Regions from separate parts of the Vibrio penaeicida genome, predicted to be linked through region 1. Evidence: predicted binding sites of a transcription regulator. Region 1 holds the regulator's gene; the other holds the start of a gene.
The links. Region 1 encodes PurR, which represses purine synthesis genes. Its sites were predicted from a motif close to TNANGNAAACGTTTNCNTNA; they were not measured.

Region 1 (5,238 bases):
AACCCGTTGATGAAATATTTCCGTGAAAAAGAAATCCCGATTCCAACGTTATATCTGATGGGAGATAGAGATTATATGTTTCTTCGTCCAGTCAAAGAAATGGTGAGGATTCATAAACGCAGTGCGTTGATTGAAATTCCTGATTGTGGTCATGTGTGCAATGTGGAAAAACCAGATATTTTTAATGAAAAATCGATAGGGTTTATTCGTCAGCATGCTCGCTGACGTGGTGCCCACAGTTCCAACAGGCACCAAACTGAGCTTCTATCCATTCATCGCATTTCGGACAGCACCAGTTTGGTTTTGATTGGTTAGCGGTTTGATCGGTATAAGACTTCACAATCTTTTTGGCTTTGTCGTACTGAAATTCGTTGTTTAACCAAATATATGGTTCGGTGTCTGGACCAAATGGAAGCTCACCTTGCAAGCCAAATAGACCTTCACCACGAACTTCAACATCGATTCCCTGTGCCTTTAACAGCTCACATACAATATGAGCTTCTGTCGGGAGCGCAGTAGAGTACACCTTCATAGTTCGTCCAATATAGTCAATGAGTTTTAATTATGACAGCAAGTCGCCCATAAGGGTCTGTGCAGGATAGATAAACTGTGAATTTCAGCAATAAAAAAGCCTCCAAAGGAGGCTTTTTTAGCATGAAGGTTTAACTAACTTAAGCGTTTCATTAATTCATCACGTCTATCTTGAGGAATCACGGACCAGTGAGTGCCATTAATTGCACCCTCTAGAGCCCATAGTAGCTCTAAGCCAACATCGCTTGAATGAGTCTGCTTGATGGCTTTGAAGGCTTCAACAGAACCGAAGTTTTGTAACTCCTGAACGGAAGAGATTCCTGCTTTTTTGAGCATTCTTTCTGTACCCAAACGTAAATTAGGCAAGTCTTTCAAACGCGTTGGTTTGGTTTCGGCTTGCTTTTGTTTCTCTGTTCTTGCAACTTTCAGCGCTAGAGAAGCTTTCTCTATGATGTCATTGGTATTATCCCAACTGGTTTCTGGGAGTGCAAAATACTTGGTGACAACCGGAAACCCGCGCTTCTTGTACACATAAGGTTTTAAACCTTGTTGTTCGAACTTTTGAGCACTTTTTGAGTCAGCTCTGATGTGTAAAGTGTTTTGAACGACTAAGGCGAACATAGTGTCATCGGCGAAAACGCCAAAACCACCAAACATAGAACGTGATTTTATCGTCCCTAATGGTTCAAATAGCTTCAATGAGTTTTTAAGTATTGGTTTATCCATGCTGTACTGTCTCGGCTAAAGAAGTTATGCCACTACTAAGTTCAGGTCCGAGAAAAAATAGCAAAGTGATGCAGTCAGATGTCAGAGTTTGGTTAACTCTGGAAAAGAAGTATGCATATTTACCATCGGCAACCCCGCTACCATATTGATTTCAAATAAATCCATTTAGGCCGGAAGCTTTGCGTCCCACTTTTTCAAATGGTTTGCCCTGTGCGTGACAATAAAATCATAGAGAAAAACCGGAACAAGCATCACATCAAAATGCTTTATGTGTGATCTGCCTTCAAAAAATAAATGTACAGATATAAATATTGTTTCTTATTTGGGCAATAAAGCAAAAAGCCTGACATATAGCCAGGCTTAATTAGAATTAACTAATTTAATTTAACTTTTTAACAGAACTTCTCTCTACGATTTCAGGATGCATCTCGAAGATGCGTTTATCGTGTTCTTTGTCTTTGATTCTTTGGAGAAGGATTTCAAATGCCGTTTTACCCACTCGGCGCTTAGGCTGGTGGACGGTTGTCAGAGGAGGAGAAAAGTATCCTGATAGCTCAATATTGTCGTATCCAATGATCGAAATGTCATCAGGAACACGGACACCGTTCTCTTGAAGACGGCTAATGACCCCGAGTGCCATAAGATCATTAAAGCAGAAAACGGCTGTTGGTCTGTTTTCCATAGCAAGGATCTTGTCCGCCGCTAAGACAGCGGTATCACATTCGAAGTTGCCGACAAGTATGCGTTCTTGCTTGAATTCAATATCGTATTCTCTCAGCGCTCGCTTGTAGCCAATGACCCGTTCAATACAAGCCACTTTTTCTTCATGGCCAGTAAGACAGGCAATATCGGTATGACCATTGTCTAAAAGATATTTTGTCGCTAAGTAACCACCTTCCTCAGAGTTATCTATTATCTTATCGGCTTGGGAACTCTCTGGACCCCAATCCATGATCACTTTTGGAATGGATGAGTGCGCATCAAGCATTTCACGAAGATCTTCAGTTAAATCTGAGCACATGACCAAGATGCCATCTACACGCTTCTCAGCAAGCATACGAATATAATCCCGTTGCTTTTCATATATCCCGCCGGTGTTGCACAAGATCAACGTGTAGCCTTGGCGATAACAGTAACTTTCAACGCCATCGACGACTTCTGCAAAGAATGGATTAGAAGACTGTGTAACTAACATACCTATAGTACGAGTCGTGTTGCACTTTAAGCTACGTGCAACAGCGCTCGGTGCATAGTTTAGTTCTTCTACTGCTTTTTTAACTTTCTCTTGTGTAGTTTCAGCAACAAAGCGTGTTTTATTTATAACATGCGAAACCGTTGTAGTTGATACTCCGGCAAGTCGTGCGACATCTTTAATAGTGGCCATAAAACAAATATCCTGTAGAGCCGAGCTAAGGGGTAAGGTGCTAAATTTAAAGTAGCTAATGTTTTCAGCAAGGCGGATTTCATTGTGTTATTAAAATCGACTAAAAACACAAAAACCGCTATTAATACAGCGGCTTAGTTAATGCTTTTCAGCGTTTCATATTTTATCGTTTGCGATCACGATCTTAGTCTTTAATTTCCTATGTGACAATGGAGTGAATCGTAAAAAATTATACCAAGTGTCACATTTATGAGGAATCCTAATATTTTTTAAGGGTGCTGTTTTATATTTAAAACAAATTAGCTCAATACCTAAGTAAAGTCTTCGAGCTCAATACTATCAAGATATCCCACCTTGCCGGTTTACTCGCCAGAAATATATTGGCGGTCTAGTTCGACAAAACTCACAAGCAATTGTGACAAAGCTGCGTAGAACCCAAAGCCATCATAATTTTTGCAGTTCTTGTTAAATATTGGAAGCCAAGTCATGAGATGCGTATTTATGAACCACAGCTGTTCTCGCAGTGCATCTTCAAACTGCTCGTTCGTTTTTAATTCGTTTGAGCGAATAATGAGGTTACCCAAAAAGTCCAATTGAATGGCGAGGTGATCTGCTGGCTCGTTAAACCCCTCTAGCAAAGAGACACCTTTTTCTCTTAACAATGATTCCATTTGTTTCGCTGGTTCATCATTGAGCAGACCAGATTTGTAGATTGAGGCGTATGGCAAGGCCGCTTTTTTATCTGTGGTCAGAAATAGGCCACAAAAATCCGCAGCGAGTTCTAACTGAGCATCTTCTCTATCTTGGAGTTTATTCAGGGATTCGATAAGTTGCTGAGCCGCCGGTTTTAAGGTTTCGTTTTCTGCAAGACCGCTAATGAAGCCCCTGATTTCAGCCGTGTGGTAATGCTCCAACTCTTCTTGTTTCAGTTCATGAGCAAAAAGGCTAGAAAGCCACCAGTAAATCTCTGCGCGCTTTTCGTTGAATGCTTTTGTTTCTTGCATAGCGTTGCCGCTCCGTATGAGGTTATTGGCGCAATTCTAACGAATTAAGATGAACAGAACTAATCTAAAGTATGGCAAGAAATGAAAATAAAAATCAGGTTATGAATAGGAGCCAAATTGGTTGCTTTGAATCAATAAAAGTTAGGAAATTGCCTTCTTTTTAACGAATTCGCTAGAAATGTAACTTTTTGTGAATAGAATATAAAGAGTCGCAAATAGACTGTGGCAAGTTTGTCTTTATATTTACATTAAAGTCGAACAAATACCTTATATATCCTTATAAATACAAAAGAAAGTGGTGTAGATGAGCTATCACGTATTAGTCGTAGAAGACGATGTGGTTACCCGTAGCAAGCTGGTGGGCTATTTCCAGAACGAAGGCTATCAAGTTAGCGAAGCTGAAAGTGGCGAGCAAATGCGCGCAATTTTAGAAGAGCAATCTGTTGATTTAGTCATGCTGGATATTAACTTACCAGGCGAAGACGGGCTAATGCTGACTCGTGAACTACGCAGTCAATCTGATATAGGGATCATCCTCGTCACAGGACGCACGGATAGCATTGATAAAATTGTCGGCCTAGAAATGGGTGCCGATGATTACGTGACAAAACCTTTTGAGCTTAGAGAGCTTCTGGTTAGAGTAAAAAATTTGTTGTGGAGAATTTCCGCTGCACGTCATGCTCCAGCGAAAGAAGACAGAAAAGAAGAATCTGGGCAACTAATCCGTTTTGGAGAGTGGACGTTTGATATCCAACGTCGTGCACTTAGCCGTAATGGCGAACCTGTTAAACTGACCAAAGCCGAGTACGAGTTGCTTGTGGCTTTGTCTTCACACCCAAACAAGGTTCTTAGCCGAGAACGTATATTAAACATGATTAGCCATCGTGTTGATGCGCCTAATGATAGAACCATTGATGTTTTGATTCGTCGAATGAGAGCTAAGATGGAGTTCGATCCGAAAAATCCACAGATTTTTGTCACCGTGCACGGTGAAGGTTACATGTTTGCTGGAGATTGATGCTGATATTGACTTTAATCAGCAGTAAATGATTATTAAGATAGAAAAAACCGAGGGTAGCATCCTCGGTTTTTTTGTTGGTAATTTGATACCTCAAAAGCTAAATCAATTTAAGAAGCTTCATTGAGCTGTGCGTTGGAGTTAGTCGCAAAATCTCGAAGGGTTTGCCACCAAAGCCCCAAACGTTCATGCCAATACGTTTCTGTCCATTCCAAGTATTTAGCTTGAGGGCGATACTTGTTCCATGGCTGCATCGTGCCATTGGAAGCCAGAAAGTTCGTAGGTGCTGGAACGGGGTCAATACCCGCATCATTAAATTCACGCAGTGCACGTGTCATATGGCTTGCCGAAGTGACAAGTACCAGTTCTTTGTTATTTACAAACACGGAAGCTTGTCTTGCTTCTTCCCACGTATCTTTTGCTGTCTCCAAAAGAATGATATCGGGTTTTGCGACGCCTAATGCGAGTGCTACTTTCGCCATCATTCGAGCATTACTGATCTCAGAGCCACCAGCGTAGCCAGACAAAATCAATTTTGCACCGGGATACATCCTAAGAATGCGAATACCTTCGGA
Region 2 (5,238 bases), 1.7 Mb from region 1:
AATGCCATTGAAAATTCAGGTACGGTCGCGTTGCGTTACGTTGATAATAACGGAAACCAAACGCAGCAATACCCTAACAACCCGAATGGTTCGCCAAACGCGATTACGGGTCTAACAACATCGGACGGTCGTGTAACGATCATGATGCCTCACCCAGAGCGTGTATTCCGCACGGTAGCAAACTCTTGGTCTCCAGAGGGTTGGGGTGAGAATGGTGCTTGGATGCGTATGTTCCAAAATGCACGTAAGAATGTCGGTTAATTGAGTTTTCGCTAGCAACTGATTCTCAGTTTACCGAAACCGCCAGAGTGAAAGCTCTGGCGGTTTTTTCGAAGTGTTGATGCTGAAAAACTAGAGCAATTTGTGTGACTTTGTGCTCTAATACCGCGCTTGCCAAGGGATGGCTATATCCCTTTACAAATCCCTTAGGAATATAGAAATGTCGAAAAACAGAAAATTTGCTATCCGTGTGTCTGAGAAGCGCAATGGCTGGACAGCAGAAATCACTCGCCAAGTTACATCGCGTCGTACTGTTGTATCGAAACGCGAAACTGGTTTTGAGTCTGAAGTTTTAGCAAACGAGTGGGCAGAAAAAACGCTGGCTGAGTTTGTAGAAAATCAAGCTAAGCGCAATGATCGTAAAGCTGAAAAGCGAAGCGAGCGCGAAGCTGCTGCATTGGCTTTGGCTGAAAAAGTGGCCGCAGAAAAAGCGAAAAAAGCAGCGGAAGAAAAGAAAAGTATCGCTGACGAAGAGTAATTTACTTTTCGATTATGAATAAAAAAGGCTGGCTCATCGCCAGCCTTTACTTTTTCTAGAGATTATTTCTTTTCTGGAATGGCTTCCAGTAGTGCAACCATTTGTTCCCAGTACAAAGCAACGGTATCAATTTTCACCTTCTCATCTGGAGAGTGAGGGAATTTGATTGTTGGTCCGAAAGAAACCATATCCATTTCAGGGTAAGGTTCTTTGAACAACCCACATTCTAATCCAGCGTGAATCACCATGATATTAGGTTTATGTCCGTAGATGCCTTCATACATTTCACGGAAGATAGCCATGATTTCTGAATCTGCGTCTGGCTTCCAACCAGGGTAAGCGCCAGAGAAAGATAATTCTGCCCCAGCCAACTCTGCAATAGAGCGAAGCGTGCTTTCAACTTGCTCTCGACCCGAGTCAATCAAAGAGCGAATCAAACACAGTACAGTGACCTTGTCATCTTCTGTTGTGATGACACCAACATTCAAAGACGTTTCTACCACACCCTCGATTTCATCACTCATACGAATAACACCGTTTGGCGCGGCGTTTAAAGCGGAAACAAAACGGAATTGATCTGCCTGAACAAACACTTTTCCTGTATTCTCTGCTTCTTCATTGAAAGAGACGATGCTTGTTTCAATTTTGCCTAATTCAGCAGAGAGCAGGTTTGTGTAAGTATTGAAAAGTTCTGCTAGTTTGTCTTGGTTTTCAGCAGGGACGGCAACGGTAGCAAACGCTTCTCTTGGAATGGCGTTACGAAGGCTACCACCACGGAAATCAATAAGTCGAAGATCAAGTTCTTGAGCATGAACGGCAAGGAAGCGAGCAAATAATTTGTTCGCGTTACCACGACCCGTGTGAATATCACAACCGGAATGCCCACCTTTTAAGCCTTTTAGAGTGAGCACGCGAGTCACGTAACCTTCTGGTACTTCTTCGCGTTGGATATCAAATGTCATTGCACCATCAATACCGCCAGCACAACCCATGTATACTTCACCTTCCTGCTCAGAATCTGTATTGAGAAGAATGTCCCCTTCCAGCCATCCAGCCTCCAAACCGAATGCGCCAGTCATGCCTGCTTCTTCATCAACCGTCAGTAAAACTTGAACTGGACCATGTTTAATGTCGTCAGAAGCAAGTACAGCTAAGCAAGAAGCCATACCAATACCGTTATCTGAACCTAGAGTCGTGCCCTTTGCAGTAACCCATTCACCATCAATGTAAGGTTGGATAGGATCTTTTGTGAAGTCATGGTCCGTGTCTTCATTTTTTTGAGGAACCATATCGATGTGCGCTTGAAGCACTACGCCTTTCTTATTTTCCATTCCTGGTGTGGCTGGCTTTTTGATAAACACGTTACCAGTAGGATCGCGGCGTACATCCAAGCCTTGCTCTGTAGCCCAATTTATAATGTATTGAGCAAGCTCTTCCTCATGCTTTGAAGGGTGAGGAATAGAACAAATTTTATCGAAGAACTGCCAAAGCTTCGCTGGGGACAACTGGCTGATTTCAGAATGGAACTCAGACACGGAAAACTCCTTTATTGTTTTGTTAGGCTGGCAGGATGATGTTTCTTGAGGATTTAAGATAACTAACCAGATATCGCATCAGTTGCGGTAATGACCGTACTTCATCCTGAACAACGCTGTGACGATGCGCCTAGAATACCATTTCCAATTCAGATTTACGTAGCAATTCTCAATTCAATCTTTAGCGATCGCGTAACAAATAGTTGGCGGTGTAAAAAACAGAATCGTAATACTTCTGCTAGCCTTAAAGAGTATGGATAGCAACTATTAAATATGTTTCATTTGGCTATTGTCATTATTTGATATTTTTGTAATTAAATTACATTAATTTTTTGATTTGGCGCAATTTAAGCGGGTTTGTGTGATATAGATCATTTTAAATGTTGTAATTATTTTTCCTGATGGTATATTAGCAACCAACTTCAGCAATGAAGAGAAAATGCTCAAAGGATGAGTCCGTTTATCGCCTCCAAGGAACTGAGAATCAAATTGTGTTTAATTGATTTAAAGGTGATAGCTATGAAAGGTTTACCGTCTGCGATGTTCTGGAATGTACCATCTATATACACTGGTAACTTCGCATACCCAACCAGCTTTGGTTACTAGTCATAACCAAGTGTAAGACTGAACAAATTGTTCACCCCTAAAATTGGAATTAATTTACCATCCCTGTTTTTGCTGTCGGGATTACAAGATTCTACCGCCACTCAAGTTGAGTGGCGTTTTTTTATGTTCAAAATATATTCACTCTGTGACTTTTACCCAACATAACCCTGCAATTTCATAATCCTTCCATTTTTAAACACTACCAATCGCAAATTTCTGGGAAATGTGTTCCTTGTCTAACTATGTGCTCAGTTTTCAACCTACAATGATGAGCTCTATGCCAATATGGCATAGAAACGTTTATAAGGATTAAGTGATTGATATGCATGAAAAAGGTAGCGTCGCTAGCCTTCGATAATTGTACGGATAATCGAGAGTTTTAATTCTAACTAGAATTTGATATTTGATATCTTTATAATTCGCGCCAATCGATTACGCAAACGTTTATTTTACACAATTTTAGGGATTCGATTATGCTCGAAAGGCTATTTAAACTGAGTGAACACAATACCAGTGTGCGCACCGAAATCATTGCCGGGGTGACGACTTTTCTCACCATGGCTTATATCATTTTTGTTAACCCAGCGATTTTGTCTGATACCGGAATGGATCGTGATGCTGTGTTTGTCGCAACATGTTTAGCGGCCGCCGTTGGGTGTTTCATTATGGGCTTAGTGGCAAACTACCCAATCGCTCAAGCACCAGGTATGGGGTTAAATGCCTTCTTTACTTATTCCGTTGTATTGGGGATGGGGCATACATGGCAAGTGGCATTAGCGGCGGTTTTTGTTTCTGGTGTTCTATTTATTTTACTGAGCATTTTTAAAATCCGCGAGTGGATCATTCACTCTATACCTATGTCATTGCGAACGGGTATTTCGGCAGGTATTGGTTTGTTCTTAGCTTTCATCGGACTGAAAAATGCCGGTATTGTTGTGGATAATCCAGCGACGTTTGTCTCGTTAGGGCAAATCACTTCTCTTCCAGCTGTACTCGCTTCACTTGGTTTCTTTTTGACCATTGCACTGGTTCATAAAGGTGTAAAAGGCGCAGTCATGATTGCTATTCTAGCAGTGACGGGTCTTGGCTTAGCATTCGGTGATGTAACTTGGGGTGGTGTGGCTTCGTGGCCGCCAAGCATTGCACCAACCTTTATGCAATTGGATTTCTCTGCTGTATTTGAAATCGGTATGATTTCCGTCGTGTTTGCTTTCCTATTTGTCGATTTGTTTGATACTGCAGGCACCTTAGTAGGGGTAGCGCAAAAAGCCGACCTTATTCAAAAAGATGGCAAGATTCCTCGCTTGAACCGAGCACTTCTCGCGGATTCAACAGCAACATCTGTTGGTGCTGTTCTGGGTACATCGAACACTACGTCTTACATCGAAAGTGTTTCTGGCGTTGCTGCTGGTGGTCGAACTGGTCTCACTGCGGTTGTGGTTGGCATTTTATTCCTACTTGCTTTATTCTTCTCGCCACTAGCTGGAATGATCCCCGCTTACGCGACAGCAGGCGCACTATTTTATGTTGCAATCCTGATGCTCTCCGGTTTGGTTAGTATTGACTGGTGCGATCTAACCGAAGCGGCTCCTGTTGTTGTGACGTGTCTTCTGATGCCGCTAACATTTTCTATCGCTGATGGTATTGCTTTAGGTTTTATTGCCTATGCAGCTATCAAAGCGCTGAGTGGTAAAGCGCAAGATGTGTCCCTAAGTGTTTGGGTTATGGCAGCCATTTTCACCATTAAATTCGTTCTTAGCGCAGGCTAAGACAAAGCCGATACAGGTTATAACAACTATGAGTAATAAATTTATCATCACCTGGGACAACATGCAGATGTACTGCCGTCAGCTTGCTGAGCGTCAAATGCCGGCAGAGCAATGGAAAGGCATCATTGGCGTGAGCCGTGGTGGTTTGGTTCCTGCCGCTATTCTAGCTCGTGAACTGGGTATTCGCTATGTGGACACGGTTTGTATTTCTAGTTATGACCACGATCATCAGCGCGATATGTCGGTTTTAAAAGCACCAGAAGGTGATGGTGAAGGCTTCCTGATTGTTGACGATTTGGCAGACAGTGGTGACACAGCTCGTCAGATCCGTGAAATGTACCCAAAGGCTAAGTTGATTACTGTTTGTGCGAAACCTGCTGGTATCGATTTGGTTGATGATTATGTTGTTGATATTCCACAAGATACTTGGATAGAGCAACCATGGGATATGGCGTTGACATTCGTTGATCCAATCAACAAATAAAGGCTTTATCTAGAGTAAATACTTAGGTAAACACTCAAATTTTCAAAATGACCCTGTATAGGGTCATTTTTTTTATTACTATTAGGG

Region 2: the regulator PurR is predicted to act here: its motif matches at 3,331-3,350, upstream of LDO37_RS13890 (NCS2 family permease).

The regions. Positions count from the first base shown of each region.
Region 1 is NZ_AP025144.1:1,430,966-1,436,203, forward strand. It holds gene LDO37_RS06685 (alpha/beta fold hydrolase) at 1-225, shown strand, start outside; gene LDO37_RS06690 (putative signal transducing protein) at 203-532, opposite strand; gene LDO37_RS06695 (TfoX/Sxy family DNA transformation protein) at 667-1,257, opposite strand; cyclic di-GMP riboswitch class I at 1,382-1,475, opposite strand; gene purR (HTH-type transcriptional repressor PurR) at 1,637-2,641, opposite strand; gene torD (molecular chaperone TorD) at 3,004-3,645, opposite strand; gene torR (two-component system response regulator TorR) at 3,950-4,663, shown strand; gene elyC (envelope biogenesis factor ElyC) at 4,774-5,238, opposite strand, start outside.
Region 2 is NZ_AP025144.1:3,097,737-3,102,974, reverse strand. It holds gene purL (phosphoribosylformylglycinamidine synthase) at 1-261, shown strand, start outside; gene LDO37_RS13900 (DUF3622 domain-containing protein) at 440-757, shown strand; gene LDO37_RS13895 (aminoacyl-histidine dipeptidase) at 820-2,292, opposite strand; gene LDO37_RS13890 (NCS2 family permease) at 3,372-4,667, shown strand; gene gpt (xanthine phosphoribosyltransferase) at 4,696-5,151, shown strand.